Regions from separate parts of the Nocardioides sp. NPDC057772 genome, predicted to be linked through region 1. Evidence: riboswitches for the same ligand, from Rfam matches in the RefSeq annotation. Region 1 holds a riboswitch; the other holds the start of a gene.
What was found. A riboswitch is a leader RNA that binds a small molecule or an ion and turns the genes downstream of it on or off. The one in region 1 is predicted to bind S-adenosylmethionine.
Positions count from the first base shown of each region.

Region 2: it holds a riboswitch for S-adenosylmethionine, as region 1 does, so the genes downstream of both, ACFVJS_RS10315 (aminotransferase class V-fold PLP-dependent enzyme) here and thrC (threonine synthase) in region 1, are expected to answer to the same signal.

Region 1 covers NZ_JBHVKN010000003.1:74,234-81,518, forward strand. Annotated here, with positions in the region: gene ACFVJS_RS01380 (trehalose-6-phosphate synthase) at 1-502, opposite strand, end outside; gene ACFVJS_RS01385 (DUF3263 domain-containing protein) at 658-954, shown strand; gene ACFVJS_RS01390 (LytR C-terminal domain-containing protein) at 955-1,476, shown strand; gene otsB (trehalose-phosphatase) at 1,569-2,423, shown strand; gene lon (endopeptidase La) at 2,591-4,912, shown strand; SAM riboswitch class I at 5,074-5,212, shown strand; gene thrC (threonine synthase) at 5,224-6,495, shown strand; gene ACFVJS_RS01410 (SGNH/GDSL hydrolase family protein) at 6,622-7,285, shown strand, end outside.
Region 2 covers NZ_JBHVKN010000043.1:23,254-30,538, forward strand. Annotated here, with positions in the region: gene leuS (leucine--tRNA ligase) at 1-1,914, opposite strand, end outside; gene ACFVJS_RS10310 (lipoate--protein ligase family protein) at 2,406-3,461, opposite strand; gene ACFVJS_RS10315 (aminotransferase class V-fold PLP-dependent enzyme) at 3,501-4,838, opposite strand; SAM riboswitch class IV at 4,894-5,007, opposite strand; partial or broken gene ACFVJS_RS10320 (transglycosylase domain-containing protein) at 5,096-7,285, opposite strand, start outside.

The DNA of each region.
Region 1 (7,285 bases):
GGATGTGCAGGTAGAAGCCGATGCGCAGGTCGGGGCGGAGCTCGCGCAGCATCTGCGGGACCAGCTGCAGCTGGTAGTCCTGGACCCAGACGGTGGCGCCCTTGGCGGCCACCTCGGCGCACTTCTCGGCGAACCTCTTGTTGACCCGCTGATAGCCGTCCCACCACTCGCGGTGGAACTCCGGCTTGGCCACGACGTCGTGGTAGAGCGGCCACAGGGTGCCGTTGGAGAAGCCCTCGTAGTGCTCCTCGATGTCCTGGGCGCTCATCGTCATCGGCAGCAGGTGGAGGCCGTCGTCCTCGAACGGCTCGAGGTCCTCGTCGGTGCCGCCCGGCCAGCCGATCCAGACGCCTTCGTTGGCCCGAAGGACCGGTTCGAGAGCGCTGACCAGGCCTCCTGGGGAGCGTCGCCACGCCTTCGTGCCGTCGGGCATCTCCACACGGTCGACGGGGAGCCGATTGGCCACGATTACCAGGTCAGCCTGCACATCCCCGACTCTAATGGACCGGGGCCAAGTTCTGTGCGGCGTCGTTCCACTCGCGATTTCAGGGCCCGATCGTGAATACCTGTCGAGTAACACGCCGGAGGGTGAACCACAGCCGTGTAGTTCGGCGCGTTAGGGTGTGCTCAGATGCAGACGACACCGGGGGACGAGGAATGAGCGCTGTCAACGTGCAGGTCACAGGCCCAGGCGAGGACCCGGCGAGCCTCAGCGAGCGCGACAAGCAGATCCTTGACTTCGAGCGGCAGTGGTGGAAGTACGCCGGAGCCAAGGAAGCCGCCGTGCGCGAGGCGTTCAACATGTCCGCCACCCGTTACTACCAGGTGCTCAACGCGCTGATCGACAAGCCGGAGGCCCTCGAGGCCGACCCGCTGCTCGTGCGCCGCCTGCGACGGCTCCGCGCGGCCCGGCAGCGTCAGCGCTCGGCGAGACGGCTGGGCTTCGAGGTCTGAATGACCGCCAGCGTACGTCCTTCGAAGGGGGAGCGTGGCGTCGCGCTCCCGACACCTGTCATCGCGCTGAGCGTGGTGGCCGTCGTCGCTGCGGTGATCGTCTTCTGGATCACCGGAGGCGACAAGGACGGCCGGGACGAGAAGATCACCCAGGCCGGCGGCAGCCCTTCGGCCTCGGCGTCCGCGTCGCCGAAGGCGGCGAAGGCCGAGGAGAAGAAGCCGGCCAAGGTCGAGCCTTCGCCCGTCGATCGCGCCAAGGTCAGCGTCGAGGTCTACAACCAGTCCAATATCGCCGGCCTCGCCAGCGATGTCGCGGCGAAGGCGACCACGGTCGGCTGGAACGTCGTCGGTGAGGACAACTGGATGGGCTCCGTCCCGGAGAACACCGTCTACTTCCCGCAGGGCATGAAGCGCGAGGGTCAGCAGCTGGCCGAGGACCTCGGCATCAAACGCACCCATCTGTCGGTGGAGGGGTCGATGAAGGGCGACCGGCTGACGGTCGTGCTGACCGGCACCCTCTGAGGGGTTCCGGCCGTTCCTGGCGGTGTGTGATCTGCCGCACGGCCCCGCAATCCCGGTCGGCTCGAAGGTCGTTGCCGTGTCACAGTTGAGGCATGGCCGAACTCCAGCCGGATGACACTGCCGGTGAGCAGAAGTACGCCGCGGTCGTGGCAGCTGCCGCCGAGACCCTGGTCGGTCTCGACTTCGACGGGACGCTCTCGCCGATCGTCGAGGACCCGGCCGCTGCCCGGATCCACCCGGACGCCGCCGAGGCGCTGATCGCGCTCGCTTCTCGGGTGAAGGCCCTGGCCATCGTCACCGGGCGCCCCGCGGGGCAGGTCGTCGAGCTCGGCGGGTTGTCCGCGATCGCCGATGCCCTCGCGGAGATGGGGAAGGAGATCTACGTCTTCGGGCAGTACGGCAACGAGCGCTGGAGCGGCTCGGACCGGGTGGTCGCCGGCCCCCCACCGCCTGAGGGGCTGGGTGCCTTCGAGGCGGCGCTGCCGGCGGTGCTCGCCGAGCACGGAGCGCAGGACGCCTATATCGAGGAGAAGGGCCTCGCCGTCGGGGTCCACACCCGCCGGTTCCCCGACCCCGACGGAGTCGCCGCGCGTCTGCTGCCCCCGCTGACGTCGCTGGCGGCCGTGCACGGGCTGATGATCGAGCCCGGCAAGCAGGTCATCGAGGTGCGCGCCCCGGGCATGCACAAGGGGCACGCGATCTCCACCCTGGTCGACGAGGTCGCACCCGGCGCGATCCTCTTCGGCGGTGACGACCTGGGGGACATCGAGGCGTTCGAGGCGGTCAAGGCGTGGGGCAAGACCACCGGGTCGCCGACGCTGCTCGTCTACTCCCACGCCGGCCCCGACCGTGGTCCGCTCGCCGGGTTGGCCGACCTCGAGGTGGCTGGGCCGGAGGGTGTGCTGGGGTTGTTGCGGCGGCTGGCTGACGACGCGGCGGCGGTGTAACACGTCGTTCGCTGGACTATCCGGTCGTTCTGAACGACCGGATAGTCGGTGTAACAGCGTGTTACAGCTCGCGCCGTCCGCTGACAGCGAACACAATAACCGGAGGGAACATCCGGTTGCTCCCGGAAGTTGAGTCAGTATCACTCAACTTTTCTAGGAGGGTCCGCATGGACAAGCTTCCTGTGCTGTTCGTCTCGGACGCCGTGGTCCTGCCGGGGATGGTCGTGCCGATCGAGCTCGACGAGGCCTCGCAGGCGGCGATCGACGCCGCCCGGGCCGGCTCGGACAGCCGGCTGCTGGTCGCGCCGCGGCTGGGGGACCGGTATGCGACGTACGGCGCCGTGGCCACGATCGAGCGGGTCGGCCGCTTCCGCGGCGGCGAGCCCGCGGCGGTGCTGCGGGCCGTCGGGCGGGCGAAGATCGGCTCGGGCGTGACCGGGCCGGGGGCCGCTCTCTGGGTCGAGGTCGAGCCCGCGACCGAGACGGCGACGGAGCACGCGAAGGAGCTGGCCGAGGAGTACAAGCGGCTGGTCGTCGCGGTGCTGCAGCGTCGCGAGGCCTGGCCGGTCATCGACCAGGTCAACCGGCTGACCGATCCGTCCGAGATCGCCGACACCGCCGGTTACGCGCCCTACCTCGACGACGAGGCCAAGCGTGAGCTGCTGGAGACGCCGGACGTCGCCGAGCGGCTCGAGAAGGTCATCGCCTGGGCCAAGGACCACATCGCCGAGTCCGAGGTCAGCGACAAGATCGCCGAGGACGTACGCGAGGGCATGGAGAAGACGCAGCGGGAGTTCCTCCTGCGCCAGCAGCTCGCCGCTATCCGCAAGGAGCTCGGCGAGGGCGAGCCCGAGGGGTCCGACGACTACCGGGTCCGGGTCGAGGCCGCTGATCTCCCCGAGGCCGTACGCGAGGCCGCGCTGCGCGAGGTCGACAAGCTCGAGCGTGGTTCCGAGCAGAACCCCGAGACCGCCTGGATCCGCACCTGGCTCGACACCGTGCTGGAGCTGCCCTGGGGTGTGGTCACGGAGGACTCGACCGACGTGACCGCCGCGCGCGAGGTCCTCGACGCCGACCACCACGGCCTCGAGGAGGTCAAGGACCGGATCGTCGAGTACCTGGCCGTCAGGGCCCGGCGCGCCGAACGCGGGCTGCAGGTGATCGGCGGACGTGGCTCGGGCGCCGTGGTGCTGCTCGCCGGTCCGCCAGGGGTCGGCAAGACCTCGCTCGGTGAGTCGGTCGCGCGCTCGCTCGGACGCAAGTTCGTCCGGGTGGCGCTGGGTGGTGTGCGTGACGAGGCCGAGATCCGCGGCCACCGGCGCACCTACGTCGGCGCGCTTCCGGGCCGGATCGTGCGGGCCATCAAGGAGGCCGGCTCGATGAACCCGGTCGTGCTCCTCGACGAGGTCGACAAGGTCGGCTCCGACTACCGGGGCGACCCGGCGGCGGCGTTGCTCGAGGTCCTCGACCCCGCGCAGAACCACACCTTCCGCGACCACTACCTCGAGCTCGACCTGGACCTCTCCGACGTGCTCTTCATCGCCACGGCCAACGTCGTGGAGCAGATCCCGAGCGCGCTGCTGGACCGGATGGAGCTGGTCACGATCGACGGCTACACCGAGGACGACAAGGTCGCCATCGCCCGCGACTTCCTGCTGCCCCGGCAGCTCGAGCGCGCCGCGGTGACGCCTGCGGAGGTCACGGTCGCCGACGACGCCCTGCGTGAGCTGGCCGCCAACTACACCCGCGAGGCGGGCGTACGCCAGCTCGAGCGGCTCATCGCCAAGGCGTTGCGCAAGGCGGCGACGAAGCTGGCCACCGGCACGGAGCACGTCGAGGTCGACCTGGACAACCTCAAGGACCTCGTCGGGCGGCCTCGGTTCACGCCGGAGTCGGCGGAGCGTACGTCGGTCCCGGGTGTCGCGACCGGGCTGGCCGTCACGGGACTCGGCGGTGACGTGCTCTTCATCGAGGCGTCGGCGTCCGACGGGCAGACCGGGCTGAACATCACCGGTCAGCTCGGCGACGTGATGAAGGAGTCCGCGCAGATCGCGCTCTCCTTCGTCCGGTCGCACGCTGCCGAGCTGGGCGTCGACCCGGCCGTGCTCGATCGCTCGTTGCACGTCCACGTGCCGGCGGGTGCGGTCCCGAAGGACGGCCCGAGCGCCGGCATCACCATGGTCACCGCGCTCACCTCGCTCGCGACCGGTCGCCCGGTGCGCAGCGAGGTCGGCATGACCGGCGAGGTCTCCCTCTCCGGCCGGGTGCTGCCCATCGGTGGCCTCAAGCAGAAGCTGCTCGCTGCCCAGCGGGCAGGCCTGACCGAGGTCTTCGTGCCCCAGCGCAACGAACCCGACCTGGACGAGGTGCCGGACGACGTGAAGCAGGCGCTGACGATCAACCTGGTGAGCGATGTCAGGGATGTCGTACGCGGCGCCCTGGCGCCCGCCGAGGGCGCGGAGGTTCCGGGTGCCGTGCAGGCCGCTTGAGGTGTAACACGCCGTTCGTAGAACTATCCGGTCGTCCAGAACGACCGGATAGTTCGTGTAACAGCGTGTTACACCCCGGCGTTGTCCGAATCGCGGACGAGCGTTCCATTCCGTGGGACTCGCGTATGCATGCGGCGGACACGACCACGTAAGGTCATTACTGCTCATCGAGAGGGACTGAGGGAACGGCCCAGTGAAGTCCCGGCAACCGACCGCGAGCCTCCTCCCAAGCCTGGGCGGGTAGCGGAGCAGGTGCTAATTCCGGCCCGGCGCGAGAGACGTGATCGGGGAAGATGAGGAGGAGGTTTCTCATGAGCGCTGCGACCACGGAGACGAAGGCCCTGCGCGAGGGCGCGTTCGGCAACGCTTCGGCACTGTCGTGCCGCGAGTGCGGCAACCAGATCGCCCTCGGTCCGCACTACGCCTGTCCGGAGTGTTTCGGGCCACTGGAGGTGGCCTATGACTTCCCGGCCGTGACCCGCGAGGAGATCGAGGCCGGACCCCGCAACATCTGGCGCTACAAGGCGCTGCTGCCGGTGCCCGCCGATATCGAGCAGAGCCCCAACACCGAGCCCGGCTTCACCCGCCTCCTGGACGCGAAGAACCTCGCCAAGGAGCTCGGCATCGACAAGATCTGGGTGAAGGACGACTCGACCAACCCGACCAACTCCTTCAAGGACCGCGTCGTCGCGTGCGCTCTGAGCGCCGCCCGCGAGCTCGACGCCAAGGTCTTCGCCTGCCCCTCGACCGGCAACCTGGCGAACGCGGTGGCTGCCGCCGGTGCCCGCGCCGGGATCCCCACCGCCGTCTTCATCCCGAGCAACCTCGAGCAGCCCAAGCAGGTCAACTCGGCCGTCTTCACCGACAACCTGATCGCCGTAGACGGCAACTACGACGACGTCAACAAGCTCGCCCAGGAGATCGCCGCGGAGGAGGACGGCTGGGCGTTCGTGAACGTCAACGTACGTCCCTTCTACGCCGAGGGCTCCAAGACGCTCGGCTTCGAGATCGCCGAGCAGCTCGGCTGGCGTCTTCCCGACCAGATCGTCATCCCGGTCGCCTCCGGATCGCAGCTGACCAAGGTCGACAAGGCCTTCAAGGAGCTGATCAAGCTCGGTCTGGTCGAGGAGAAGCCCTACCGGATCTTCGGTGCCCAGGCCACCGGCTGCAACCCGGTCGCGACCGCCTTCAAGGCCGGCGTCGACGCGATCCGCCCGGTCAAGCCCGACACCATCGCCAAGTCGCTGGCGATCGGCAACCCGGCCGACGGTATCTACGTCCTCGACGCCACCCGCTCCTCCGGTGGCGCCGTCGAGGAGGTCACCGACGACGAGATCCGCGCCGCGATCGTGCTCCTGGCTCGCACCGAGGGCATCTTCACCGAGACCGCCGGCGGCACGACCCTCGCGGTCACCAAGAAGCTCGTCGAGACCGGCGCGCTCGATCCGAGCCTGGAGACGGTGATCATCAACACCGGCCACGGTCTCAAGACCCTCGACGCGATCAGCGGCATCGTCGGCCCCCGCGCCACCATCGCCCCCAACTACGACTCCTTCGAGGAGGCCGGGCTCTCCCAGGCGTAGGGCCGTGGATGTTCGTCTAGGTATGTAGCCGAACCGTCGCTTCCCGTGCGGAAATCCGCGAGGGAAGCGACGGTTCCTCTGCATACCTAGACGAACCAACCGCCCGTTCACCCTCGTGCGCTACACATGAGGAATGTGAGCAGCACGAAGACGAGTGAAGAGGCCAGGTGGCTCGGTATGGTCGCCGCCACCGCCGGAGTCGCCGGCGCGATCGGCGTGGTGGGGGCGGCGGCCGGCGCCGGGTTCGTGACGTTGCTGAAGAGACAGGCGGCGCACGCGCGCGACGTGATCGGGAAGCCTCTCGGCGAGGAGGCGATCGACGCCGACAAGGTCTATAAGAAGACCTTTGGAGGTACGCCGGTCGAGCTCCTGATCCTCGGCGACTCGATCGCGGCCGGGCTGGGCGCGGAGACAAGGAGCGGAACCCTCGGCGCACGGCTGGCCAAGGGCACGGCCAAGGCGCTGCAGCGACCGGTGCGGCTGCGTACGGCTGCGGTGGTCGGAGCCGAGACCTCGATGGTCCCGGCCCAGCTCGAGTCGCTGCCGGCGAGCTACCGGCCCGACGTCGCGGTCGTGATCGTGGGTGGCAACGACGTCACCCACCGGGTGCCGCAGAAGGACTCGACCCGGGTGCTGGGTGAGGTCATCGACGCCCTGCGCGAGCGCGGCGCAGGAGTGGTCGTCGGCACCTGCCCGGACGTCGGCGCCGTACGGCCGCTGCCGCAGCCGCTGCGATCGCTCGGACGCAGGATCGCCAAGCAGTTGGCCGACGGCCAGCGGGAGATCGCGC
Region 2 (7,285 bases), on a different contig from region 1:
ACCCGGCGAGACGTCAGCCCAGTCGATGTTGTCCTCCGGCGGGGAGGCGAAGACCAGCGTCAGCCGGGTCGCGTCGACGCCGAACTCCTCCAGCACGTCCGACAGGTTGACGCCGTTGCCCAGGGACTTCGACATCTTCTTACCGCCGTTGATGACCTTGCCCTGGGACAGGTAGGCCGAGAACGGCTCGTCCCAGTCGATCAGGCCGATGTCGCGCAGCGCCTTGGTGAAGAAGCGTGCGTACAGCAGGTGCAGCACCGCGTGCTCGTCGCCACCCAGGTAGAAGTCGACCGGACCCCACTCGCGCGCCGCCTCGGAGGAGAACGCCTGGGTCTCGTCGGTCGGCGACAGGTAGCGCAGGAAGTACCACGACGAGTCCACGAAGGTGTCCATCGTGTCCGAGTCACGCGTGGCCGGACCGCCACACGTCGGGCACGACACGTTGACCCACTCCGAGGCGGCCGCCAGCGGCGAGACGCCCTTCGGCTTCAGGTCGGCGCCCTTCAGCTCCGGCAGCTGCACCGGCAGCTCGGCCTCGGGCACCGGCACCTCGCCGTCGACCGGGCAGTGGATGATCGGGATCGGCGCGCCCCAGTAGCGCTGCCGCGACAGCAGCCAGTCGCGCAGCCGGTAGTTGATCGTGCCCTTGCCGTGGCCCTCGGCCTCCAGCTTCTCGATGATCTTGTGGATGCCGCTCGCCTTGTCGGCGACGCCCTCCAGCTCGGGAGAGTTCACGTACGCACCGTCACCGGCGGTCGCGACGTACGTCTCCTCGGGGTTGTCCGCACCGGGCACGTCCACGACGCGGCGCACCGGCAGCGAGAAGGCCTTGGCGAAGTCCAGGTCGCGCTGGTCGTGGGCCGGGACGGCCATGACCGCGCCGGTGCCGTAGTCGGCCAGGACGTAGTCGGCGGCCCACACCGGGATCTGCTCGCCGGTGACCGGGTTGGTCGCGGTCACGCCCAGGTCGACACCGGTCTTGGGGCGGTCGGTCGCCAGCCGGTCGATGTCGGAGGCCTTGCGTACGTCCTCCAGGTAGCTCTCCAGCGCGGCCGCCCGGTCCGGCGCCACGATCTCGGCGGCCAGGTCGGCGTCGGCGGCGACGACCATGAAGGTCGCGCCGTACAGCGTGTCGGGGCGGGTCGTGAAGACGGTGACCTTCTTCGTCCCACCGTCGGACAGCGTGATGTCGAAATCGACGTGAGCGCCCTCGGACCGGCCGATCCAGTTGCGCTGCATGTTGACGACCTTGCCGATCCAGGTGTCCTGCAGCTGGTCCAGGCCGCTGTACAGCTCCTCGGCATAAGCGGTCGTGCGGAAGTACCACTGCGTCAGGTCACGCTTGGTGACCGTCGCGCCGCAGCGCTCGCACTCGCCGTTGACGACCTGCTCGTTGGCCAGCACGGTCTGGTCGTTGGGGCACCAGTTGACCGGGGACTTCTTGCGGTAGGCCAGGCCGGCCTCGTACAGCTTCAAGAAGATCCACTGCGTCCACTTGTAGTACTCCGGGTCGGAGGTGTGCAGCCGGCGCGACCAGTCGAAGGAGATGCCATAGCGCTTGAACGACTCCGCCTGGGTCTCGATGTTGGCGTAGGTCCAACCGGCGGGGTTCTCGTTGCGCTTGATCGCGGCGTTCTCGGCGGGCAGGCCGAAGGAGTCCCAGCCGATCGGGTTCAGGACGTCGAAGCCCTTCAGCCACCAGTAGCGCGCCAGCACGTCGTGCAGCGCGGTGACCTCGGCGTGGCCCATGTGCAGGTCACCGGACGGGTAGGGGAACATCGTGAGCGCGTAGCGCTTCTCGGCCCCCTCGCGCTGGCCCGCCTTGAACGGCTCCAGCTTCTCCCAGATCGGGCGCCACTTGTCCTGCAGCTCCACGACGTCGTACGTCGCCTGCTCGGCCTGCTCCTGCGTCATTGGTCTTTCGTCCTTGTCGAGTGTCGTGCGTCAAGACTGCTTCTGGAACAAAGAAACCCCTCACATGGAGGGGTAGGCCGCGTGACCGGGGTGTGTCCCTCAGGGTCAGCGCGGCTGCCTAAGAAGCAGGACAGACATCTGCATGTGCCCAGGGTAGCCGACCCTGGCCGCCACCGTCATTCGCAGCCCCGCCATACTCCGGCCGAAGATGGCGGTGACAGGGTCGAAGGCCTCTAGAAAGGCACTTTCGATAGGTCATGAGTTCTGCCCTGCGGATCGACCGACAGAAAATACGGTCAGAGGGGCCTTCACCTATTGCGACGGCCAGTTCGAGCGTGCCAAACTGGCGACGCTCCGCTGCTCGTGATGTCGGTCGTGAATGAGGACCCCCCCATCTCATCCAAGGAACGCTCCGAGCAGCGGAGTCCAAATCTTTTGGGCCCGGCGACGAAGTCGTCGGGCCTCACAACGTATTGGGGCGAGCCCCACGCCTACGGCACCCGAGCAACCCACTCCCGTGTCCCGTGCTTGCTCTCGACCAGCGCTGCCGCCTCGTCGATCGTCGGCTGATCGAGCCCGACGTACGCAGCCCCGAAGCTCTGCTCGAACTCGGCCAGCAGGGCACCGATGACCTTGTCCCGGGACAGCCCGGTCTGGGAGCGGATCGGGTCGACGCGCTTGGCCGCGCTCCTGGTGCCCTTGTCGGACATCTTCTCCCGGCCGATCCGGAGCACCTCGAGCATCTTGTCGGCATCGATGTCGTAGGCCATGGTGACGTGGTGCAGGACGCCGCCCGGGATCCGCTTCTGCGCGGCGCCGGCGATCTTGCCGACCGGCGAGGCGATGTCGTTCAGCCCGGCGTACGCGGCCTCGATGCCGACGCTGCGCAGACCACGCAGGACCCACTCGTCGAGGAACGCGTAGGACTCCTGGAAGGACATGCCGGCCACGAGCGTGTCGGGCACGGCGAGGCTGTAGGTGATCGTGTTGCCCGGCTCGATGAACATGGCGCCGCCACCGGAGATGCGGCGCACGACCTCGATCCCGTGGCGCTCGGCAGCGGCCGAGTCGACCTCGTTGGAGAGCGACTGGTAGCTGCCGATCACGACCGCACTGCTGGCCCAGTCCCAGAACCTCAGGTTGGGGGCGCGACGGCCCTCGGCGACCTGCCGCACGATGACCTCGTCGAGGGCCATCTGCATCGTCGGGGACAGCGGCCCGGTCTCGACGATCTCCAGGTCGAGGTCGTCCCACGTCGTGGCGCGACCGAGCGCCCGCAGCACCGTCAGGGCGATGTCGCGGGTGCCGAAGCCGACCAGCTCCGCGTCACGCGCGGCGGCGTCCAGGGAGGCGGTCAGCTGGTCGAGGGACGCGTCGGCCGGCTGCCCCTCCAGCGCCGCGGTCAGCCAGCCCAGCGCTTCGTCGGGTTCCAGGAAGAAGTCGCCCGAGAGGACGACATCGATGATCGTGTCTGCAGAGACCGTCGCGTCGACGACGACCAGCTTGCCGCCGCGTACCTTCCGCTCGCCATGCACTCGTTCACTCACAGTTCCTCAACACCGTGAGCGCCTGGATTCATCCCCGCACTACACCGCCGCGCCGCACGATCCGGCGGTGTCGGCCAGGCGGGTGAGACCGACCGGCCCGACCAGGGGACGCGGGTCGTCGGCGAGCGTCCAGGCGCCGTCGACCAAGAGGTAGTCGCCCCGGACATCCCCCTCGAGAAGAGCACGTACGCCGGCCACCAGCCGGTCCACGTCGCCGACCGAGGTCCCGATGCCGATGCTGGCGCGGACCGCGCCGCCGGTGAGCCCGAGGCGCTTGAGCAGCGGCTGGGCGCAGAAGCGGCCGTCGCGTACGCCCAGGCCGTGCTCGGCGGAGAGGTACGCCGCCACCCGACCGGGCTCGATGCCGTCGACGGTGAACGTGACGACCCCGACCGGCTCGTCGGAGTCCGGCCACAGGCGCAGGAGCTCGACACCCTCCAGCGCGGACAGGCCGACCACGAGGCGCCCCCTCAGTGACGCCTCGTGGCGGTCCAGCTCGACAGCCGAGAGGCCACCGAGAGCCGTACACGCCGCGGCCAGCGCGGCGGCACCGATGACGTTGGGCGAGCCGCCCTCGTGGCGCGCGGGCGCGGGCTGCCACGTGGTCTCGACAAGCTCGACCTCCGAGCCGTGGGTGACGTCGTCGACCGCCCCTCCCCCGGCGAGGTAGGGGGTGCCGACGTCGAGCCAGTCGCGGCGCCCGACGAGGGCACCGGCGCCGTAGGGCGCGTAGAGCTTGTGGCCGGAGAAGGCGACGTAGTCGGCGCCGGTCGCGGCCAGCGAGAAGTGGCGGTGGGCGATCAGCTGGGCGCCGTCGACGAGGACCCGGGCACCGTGGGCGTGGGCCAGGGTGACGATCTCCGCGACCGGCAGTGCCTCACCGGTGACGTTGGAGGCACCGGTGACGGCCACCAGCGCGTAGTCGCCTCGGGCCAGCTCGCCGGCGAGCGCGTCGATGGTGCCGGCGAGGGTGTCCCGGCCGGTGACGGCGGTGACCCCCGCCGCGACCCGGTGCCACGGGAGCAGGTTGGCGTGGTGCTCGATGTCGAGGACGAGCACCCGCCCGGGTACGCAGCCGGCCAGCAGGTTCACCGCGTCGGTGGTGTTGCGGGTGATGACGGTGACGTCGTCCTCACGGGCCCCGACATAGGCACCGATCGTCGCGCGCGACTCCTCGTAGAGGGCGGTCGAGACCTGGGACAGGTAGCCGGCACCACGGTGCACCGAGGCGTACCACGGCAGGACCTCGGCCACCCGGTCGGCGACGCTCTGCAGCGCCGGGGCGGACGCGGCGACGTCGAGGTTGGCGTACGCCACGGTCGTGCCGTCCAGCAGCGGAACCTGGGTGTTCGAGCCGACGAGCGGAAGCAGGGACATGGGGCACCCTTCGGGGATCATGGCTCCGCCGGTGGCGCTCGACGCCGTCCGGTGAAGCACGCGCTTGCCCGCGCCACCGCGGCGAGGGCCTGGTCGTCACCCGGAGCACCCCACCGCGTGGGAGGGTTGCCCGCCAGCAAGCCGGGGCTTCGCGCTGACAGTCGTGACCAACGCCCGCGATCGTGCCGGAGATCCTGGGCGCCCGCAAAGCCGGCGTCTCGATCAATGGGCACGAATCTCGCAGTTCGGACGAACGATCAGTCGCCCCCGCGCCCAGGACGGCCGCGGTCGCCCCACCCGTCGCCCCAGCCGTCGCCGTTCCCCTCGTCGCCGTCGCACGCGCCGAAGAACTCCGCGATCGGGTCGCACTCCTCGCCGTCACCCTCCGGCGGCTCCGGCGGCGCCGGAGGCGCGATCAGCTGCTCCTCGTGGCCGGACTCGGGGTCGGGACCGTCGACGTAGACCGGCTCGGGGAAGCTCTCGACCTCCTTGCCCTCCATCGCCTTCGCCATGATCGCCGCCCACGTCTCGGTGGGATAGTCGGCGCCGAAGTAGGACGGCATCCAGCCACCGTCGAGCCTCCCCTCGCCGTTGCCGCGCGAGTAGCGCACGGCGGTGGCGATCTGCGGCGTGAACCCGACGAACCAGGACGAGCAGACGTATTGCTCGTTGGTGCACGTGCCGGTGCCGGTCTTGCCGGCGACCGGCCGGCCGATGCGCTGCGCCTTCTGCCCCGAGCCGCTCTGCACCACGCCCTGCATCGCGTACGTCACGTCGGCGGCGATGTCCTCGGGGATCGCGTGGCGGGCGTTCTTCCGGCCGTTCCAGCTGTAGAGGACGTTGCCGGCGCGGTCGCGGACCTTCTTCACCACGTGCACGTCGTGGCGGTAGCCGCCGTTGGCGATCGTGGCGTAGGCGTTGGCCATGTTGATCGGGCTGACGTTGGCGCCACCCAGCGCGATCCGGTCGTCCTGGTCGGTGAGGTAGCCGGACGTGCTCGGGATGCCGGGGTACTTCGGGTCGGCCTTCTCCGGGGTCAGTCCCGCGTCGAGCGCGGTCTGGTAGATCGCCTTGCGGCCCTCCTCGGCCCCGCCCATCGACTCGGTCATGTCGATGTAGGCCGTGTTCACCGACTGCTCCAGCGCCTTGAGCATGGTGATGTGCTGGCCGTAGTCCATGCCGTCGGCGATACCGGCCTGCTCGCCCTCGTTGACGACCTGCGACCCGGTATAGGTCGTGAACGGCGAGTCACCCGCCCACGTCGACTCGAGCGAGTAGCCCTTCGCGATCGCCGCGGCCGTGGCGAAGACCTTCATCGTCGACCCGGCGTGGCCACCGGTCGCGGCCCAGTTGTGCTGGCTGTCGAGATAGTCCTGGCCGCCGTAGAAGCCGAGCAGCGCGCCGGACGCGACGTCGACGGATGCGGTCGCCACGTGCAGGGCGTTCTTCTGCTCGGGGTCGTTCTCGACGTACGCCTTGCGGTTCTTGGGCTTGACCGTCTTGGCGGCGGTCGCCGACGCCTTCATCACCTTCGGAGAGAGCGTCGCGGTGATCCGCAGGCCGCCGCTGTCGATCTTCTCCTCGGTGAACAGCGGCTTGCCGTCGGCGCCCTCGAGGCCGAGCAGCTCGGCCTTGATCATGGTGAGCGCGTGGCCGCGCTGCCCGCCGAGGCGGCTCGACACGGTCTTCGCGGGGAACTTCGGCAGCGCGTCCTTCACCTTGTCGGCCTCGGCCTGCTTCAGGTAGCCGAGGTCGACCATCCCGGAGAGGACGTACTGGTAGCGGCCGAGCAGCTTCTCCTCGCCGCGGAAGGTGCTGCTGGCCGGGTCGAAGCCGGCCGGGTTGTTGAGGATCGCCGCCAGCGCCGCGGTCTCTTGCAGCGACAGATCCTTGGCGGACTTCGCGAAGTAGGCCTTCGCGGCCGCCTCGATGCCGTAGGCGCCGCGGTTGAAGTAGATCGTGTTGAGGTAGTCGGTGAGGATCTGGTCCTTGCTCTTCTGCCTGGTCAGCTTCAGGGCGATGACCGCTTCCTTCAGCTTGCGCGAGTAGGACCGCTCGGAGCTGAGGTAGTAGTTCTTGACGTACTGCTGGGTGATCGTGGACGCGCCGCCGGCGGTGCCCTCGGTGGTGTTGGAGAAGGCCGCGCGCACGATGCCCTTCACGTCGACGCCACTGTTCTCGTAGAACGTACGGTCCTCGGCGGCGACCACGGCGTGCTTGACCATCTCCGGGATCTCGTCGGCCTCCAGCTTGATCCGGTTCTGGTCGCCCTCCTGGTAGCGGCCGAGCTCGGTCTTGCCGTTGCTGTAGTAGACGAACGACGTCTCGACCTCGAACTCGGCGTTGGGGTCCGGCACGGTGATCCGGTTGTACGCCACGATCGCCGTCATCGAGCCGATCAGAGCGATCGCCAGGAAGCCGACCAGGGCCACCTTCGCGGTGAGCTT